DNA from 2 places in the Acetobacterium wieringae genome. Region 1 is predicted to be linked to the other one. Evidence: predicted binding sites of a transcription regulator. Region 1 holds the regulator's gene; the other holds the start of a gene.
What was found. Region 1 encodes Rex, which represses fermentation and respiration genes when NADH is low (regulators of the CRP and FNR family bind a similar motif). Its sites were predicted from a motif close to ATTGTTAANNNNTTAACAAT; they were not measured.
Positions count from the first base shown of each region.

Region 2: fdhF (formate dehydrogenase subunit alpha) is a predicted target of Rex. The motif match lies at 2,102-2,121, and genes of this name have one in related genera.

Region 1 covers NZ_CP097897.1:1,506,831-1,510,032, forward strand. Annotated here, with positions in the region: gene CHL1_RS07255 (ABC-F family ATP-binding cassette domain-containing protein) at 1-846, opposite strand, end outside; gene CHL1_RS07260 (redox-sensing transcriptional repressor Rex) at 995-1,624, shown strand; gene CHL1_RS07265 (helix-turn-helix domain-containing protein) at 1,801-2,181, opposite strand; gene CHL1_RS07270 (FMN-binding protein) at 2,311-3,141, opposite strand; gene CHL1_RS07275 (putative manganese-dependent inorganic diphosphatase) at 3,169-3,202, opposite strand, start outside.
Region 2 covers NZ_CP097897.1:647,184-650,385, reverse strand. Annotated here, with positions in the region: gene fdhF (formate dehydrogenase subunit alpha) at 1-1,891, opposite strand, end outside; tRNA gene CHL1_RS03085 (tRNA-Gly) at 2,385-2,459, opposite strand; gene CHL1_RS03080 (P-loop NTPase fold protein) at 2,825-3,202, opposite strand, start outside.

The sequences.
Region 1 (3,202 bases):
GTTATAAGCCCGGAACCGGTCGATGACTTCCTGCTGGTGTTTGATTTCTTTAAGTTGTTGTTGATACTGATGATTTTGTTCCATCATATCCTGTCGCTTTTTTAGTGCATACTGGGTATAATTGCCTTGATATTCTTTGATGTTTTTCTGGGATACTTCGATAATTGAAGTACAGACTTTATCGATAAAATAGCGGTCATGAGACACGATGACAAAAGTACCGGGGTAATTTTTAAGATATTGTTCCAACCACTGCAGGGCATCGATATCGAGGTAGTTGGTGGGCTCATCCAATAAGAGCAGTTCCGGTTCCTGAAGTAGGATCTGGCCCAACGTAGCACGGGTTTTTTCACCGCCGCTAAGCATCGAGAAGGCTTTAGTTTGATCTTCGGGCTTAAAACCGAGGCCATTGATGACACCCCGAATTCGGCTGGGGTATTCATAACCGTGTTGTTCGGCAAAACTTTCTTGCAATTCCCCAAACTCCAGCATCAGTTTTTCCTGCTCTGCCCCGGTGCTGTCGGCAATGGCAGCGCCAATTTGTTTGATTCGCTTTTCCATGTCGATCAGCGGTTTAAATACATCAGTGAGCATTTCGAGTAGGGTTGTGTTCTCGGCAATTGTGGACTCCTGAGATAAATAGCTGATGGTTAGTCCGTTTTTTTTGCTGATTCGTCCGGTATCAGGGATCAGTTCGCCAGTAATCAGCTTAAGCAGCGTCGATTTTCCGGTACCATTGCGGCCGACCAGACCGATTTGTTTTTTTTCATTAATGGATAGATTAAGATTATTAAAAATTTCATGAATGCCATAACTAAAATGCAAATTTTCGATATTGATTAACATTATTTCACCTGTTTTCGTTTTTGTTCAGTCATTTGAGTTCACTTTTACTATTCTATCAAAAAAAACGGCAAATTAAAATGAATAATTTGACGTAATTGGTTCATATTGATATAATTAGTTGACTATCCGAAAGAAAGGAGAAGTAATCATGCATCGCTTCTCAAAAAAAGTATCAATGACCGTCGTAAAACGGTTACCGAAATATTATCAATATTTAAGTGATTTACAACTCAATGATATCGAAAAAATATCATCCCGGGAATTAGCAAGTCTGATGGGTCTGACAGCTTCTCAAATTAGACAGGATTTGAATTCTTTCGGGGGGTATGGACAACAGGGGTACGGCTATAATGTGGGAGAATTAAAGGAGGCTATCAAGGAAATTTTGGGTCTTGATAGTGAATATAATTGTATTATCATTGGTGGCGGGAATATGGGTCATGCCATCGCAAACTACGAACGATTTAAGCGGGAAGGTGTGATTTTAAAAGGCGTCTTCGATGTTGATCCATTGACTGTAGGTACAGTCGTTGGCAGTGTAGTAGTAAAACATATGGATGAACTTGATGAATTTGTCAAAGCGAATGAAATTGACATCGCCATTTTGTGTGTGCCCCGGGAAGTCGGTCAGAAAGTTGCAACCCGGATTACAGAACTGGGTGTGAAAGGTATCCTCAATTTTAGCCCATTGGATTTGGATGTTCCCAGTGATGTAGTGGTTGAGAATGTTAACATTACAGATAGTTTATTCACGTTAACTTATCTGCTGGGTGAGTAAAAGATTAGTTGTAGAGTATGGGAAGAGTTTGATTTTCTTTAATCAGGCTCTTTATATTTTGCTCAAAAAAGAAAACACAACTGCGGATATATCGGTGAATTAAAAAAGAAACACTTTCTTTGTGTTTCTTTTGTTTTATAACAAGTTATTTAAACATGATTTTCGTAGTTTTTGATTTACTTCCCACTGGAGCTCTTAAAATTAATAAAATCCAGAACCTCTTGCTTATAGCTTTCCGGGAAAGAGAAGTACGAAGAAAAAGAATCCACTTCTTCGTTGGAAAAAACGTAAGATTTCAAAAATTCTTCACATGTCATCGGTTTCGGGTTGCTTGGTAAAAGCTTTGGCTGATCGGTTCTACATAATAAATAGTCCACAGAAACTTCAAAGAAATCTGCAATTTTTATCAGTAATTGGTTTTCAGGTAAGTTTTTATCTTTTTCATACTTGGAGATAGAGCTTTTATTTAGATAGAAAAGATTGGCAAAATTCTCCTGTGTTAATCGTTTTGAAATCCGCAACGCTTTTAATCGGCTGCCAAAAGTATTGTTTTCCATTTTTTCACCTTCTTTCAGTTTAGAATTGTTGGCATAAATGCACTGCCTATAGCGTAATTATACCACGTCTTTAACATTTGTCAAGATTTACGGTTGAATTAAAGGAATAAATCTTAAAGGGATAAAGCATCAAAAAGGCGCTCTTGCTTCTCTTAAGAGTCGTAGACATTCTCCGTATTTGACTTTTTCTGGAGATGCTTCATTGGCTGGAAATGGACTTTCCAGAGACTGACTGCTAAGTGCCGTCTCAGTTATTGTGTCAAATAATGCATTAAAGTCCGTATTGGCAGGAGGATCAGTTGATTTGCGTTTTGATTTTCCGTCTTCGGTTATAATTTCATCGTAACTCAGAGTGACGAGCGTTGATCCGTTAAAGGTTGCCTGAAGAAATCCCTGATAGCCATCATGGTCGGGGTTGCTGGTGATTGAATAAGTATCGAGGGTGTCAATTTTTATTGGTTCATGATCACCTTTGCTGGCCAGATCCAGAATTGCCTTGGACAAACTGATAAATTTTTCGGATGTTTGTGTCGCACCGGATATAGCGTCAGTTTCATCAGGATTTTGCGACATCAGCAATTCGCTATAAAGGCGGAGATAGAGAGCACTTAAATTTGCCACAGCCAGATTGGGCCAGGTTTTGTCAGAACCCTCGACAGACAGGCGATCAGACTTGTTTTTGTCGATTTCGTTTAAGGTTACCCGTGTAATTAGGCCGTTTTTTATTAAAATGTTCAATTGTTGGCCATAGCCCCGAGTGTCATAATATTTTGTGCTTGCGGAATACTGACCATCGATCAGGGCGCCAGAAATATCTGCCGAAAAAATTGAACCAGTTGCGGGATCATTGATCAGTTCTTTTTCAACGCAGCCAGTCAATAAAAGCGATAGCAAACCTGAGACCAGGAGGATGATCACCAGCCGCAGGCCGATATGATTTTTGGATTCGTTCTTTTGCATCTTTCTCACCAATGTTTGGATTTGCATTTAATAAGCCGAAGCGTTCATCAGTGGCGGAACA
Region 2 (3,202 bases), 860 kb from region 1:
TGGCTTTTTCAAGAGCATGTTTAACATGATTTGTGTCCGGATCAGAAACAACTGGATTCTCGCCCATGACGTATAAGAATTTTACGGTTCCGTCGCCGACCCCATTAATAATTTCAGTCAGTGTTTTGCCAGCATTTTGTGGCAGTTTGACATCCCAGGCTTTTTCGAATTTTTCCACCACTTCCGGGTTGGCGGTTTTCTGATAACCTGGCAAATCGCCTGGTAATGCGCCCATATCACAGGCTCCCTGAACATTATTCTGACCACGCAATGGATTAACACCGCATCCTTCACGGCCGATTTTTCCAGTCAGCATCGCCAGATTGGCGGTTGACATAACACCATCGGTACCGGTTTTATGCTGTGTGACACCCATGGAATAAAAGATTCCACCCTTGTCTTTGGTTGCATAGAGAAGTGCCGCTTTACGCATATCTTCAGGATCAACACCACAGATTTCAGCACATCCTTCAACAGTCAGCGTATCCATAAATTCTTTAAACGCTGCATAGCCTTCGGTTCGTTCATTGATAAAGTTTTTATCTTCCAGACCAGCGTCCAGAATGGCACGCATCATTCCATTAAGTAATGGGACATTGGTTCCCGGTTTAATCTGTAAATATACATCGGCGTATTTTGCCAGTTCGATTTTTCGTGGTTCGGCTACAATCAGAGCTGCCCCTTTTTGTTGTCGCTGTTTTATTTTAGCACCAATAACCGGATGAGTTTCGGTGGTATTGGAGCCGGTAACAAACATAACATCCATTAAATCCACTTCATCAATACTATTGGTCATCGCCCCACTACCAAATGATTTAGCCAGACCAGCAACAGTTGAAGCATGACAAAGTCGGGCACAATGATCAACGTTGTTGGTTTCACCAACAGTACGAATAAATTTCTGGAAAACATAATTATCCTCATTCGTACATCGGGCTGAAGACAGCCCCGCAACTGCCTGAGGACCTTCTGCTTTAGCTTCTTTTAGTTTCTCTGCTACTAAGTTTAAGGCTTCTTCCCAGCTTGCTTCTTCCAGAACACCGTTTTTGCGGATTAACGGCGTTGTTAAACGATCAGGACTGCTGACAAAATCATAAGCAAAGCGTCCTTTGACACATAAAAGATTGTCATTAACATTTCCTTCTGTGCTATAAATGTCAGTAATCTTATTATCTATTATTTTTAAATTCAAGGTACAGCCTACTCCGCAATATGGACAAACAGTCTGAACTGTTTTGGCATAGGCAAAGGGTTTAAACTGTTTCGGTGCCAATGCACCAGTCGGACAGACTGCAATACAGTTACCACAGCTGACACATTCTGATTTCCCTCTGGGCGTTTCGAAAACCGGATTGATATTGGTTTCATAACCACGGTCACATTGGGCTAAAATATGGTTGCACTGAAGGTGTTCGCAAACTTTGATACATCGATTACAGAGTACACATTTATTGGGATCATAGGTATAAAACGGATTGGAATCATCGATGGGTTTTGTCATCACCCGTTCGGTACCGAAAGCCTTAACCGCATCATATTCAATGCAATTCGCATTGAATTCAACAAATTCACAACAACCATATTTATAACATGTCATACAGTCAAAGGTATGATCTGACATGAGCATTTTTAATACAAATCGGCGCGCTTCTCTTACCTCCGGCGTATTGGTATTAACCACCATACCTTCCGCTACTGGAGTTGAGCAGGAAGTTTCAAGTCTTCTCGCTCCAACGACTTCAACAAGACACATACGACAGCTGCCTTCCGGTGTGAAGTCTTTAAAATTACATAATGTCGGAATGTCGATACCGATGGAACGTGCTGCTTTCAGTATTGTAGTTCCTGGTTCGACACTAACTTTTTGTCCATCAATTGTCAAATTAACCATAAATTTATTTCTCCCTTCTTTTAGGATTCCATTATATTCTATAACTTTTAATTTGTCATTGATGTTTTTTAGTTAAATGATTCTTTTCTCGGATGATTTAAGAAATACATACTTATCGTCTTAGTAAAATCACCAAGAATCCCTGTCGGATGGGATTTTGCAATGCTTTACAAAACGATATTCTGGACCTGAATTTATAATGATTGTATGTTTGTGATTTAACTAACAAAAATTAAATGCGAATAAAATGCTACTTCGGAAAATAGCAACAATAACGAGTAATTTTCCGACGTTAAAAAATGACTGTCGATTAAACTACCACAAAATTTTTATAGCAATCTCAATTCTATCAGTTATTACTGATAATTTTTACAGGAATTTGTAATTCACTTCCAAATTTATATGAGTCAAGTTAGAACTATTTTAGAGAAAAATAAAAAAGTGCAAAATTGTTATACACAACTTTACACTTACGTTTTGACGATCATCTTATTGGAGCGGAAGACGGGATTCGAACCCGCGACCCCCGGCTTGGGAAGCCAGTGCTCTACCACTGAGCCACTTCCGCAACGCTTATATTATAACAACAAATCCATTCTTCTGCAAGTAATTATTTCATACAAATGATGTTTTTGTTGAATTTTATTAACAAAAAAGTAAAAAACCGCAAATCATGCGGTTAGCTTTTTTAATGGTGACCCATGGGCGACTTGAACGCCCGACACCCTGATTAAAAGTCAGATGCAAACCGTTCTTTATTATTTTTTATAATTTACTATCCTGTCTCAACCCTTTATTTTATGCCATTTTCTTATAGCTGCTCTTTTCCTTCCTTTATATATGTATTTTTTCTTGTGTGCTAACATAGTGCTAAGTCTAATTAATTATTATCAAATTGAATAGTAAAGTTTTTCATTTTTATATTTTAATAAATTATATTGGATAACCCGACATTAAACTAAGCACCTCTACACTTAAGAGTTCTTTTAATTTGTTTATTTCTAATTCTTCTAAATTTCCATTGTGAACAACACCCATTTCTTGATATTTAAAATATTTGCTAAATGTTATAATATCATTGAAAAATTTCTCAGTATCTTCAATTTCATCAGTAATCGTTAAAATCCCTCTATTTAAATTTATTGAATAAATCTTTCTTGATTTCAATCTTCTTATTGCATTTATTATTTCTAAATATTCGGTATAGTTACTCATTTTAACAACTTCTAATGTAAATCTAATTAAATCATAGTAGTAATCTGGATTAAAACTATCTCCATAATATTCATTTACCAATTTTTTCGGTCTCTG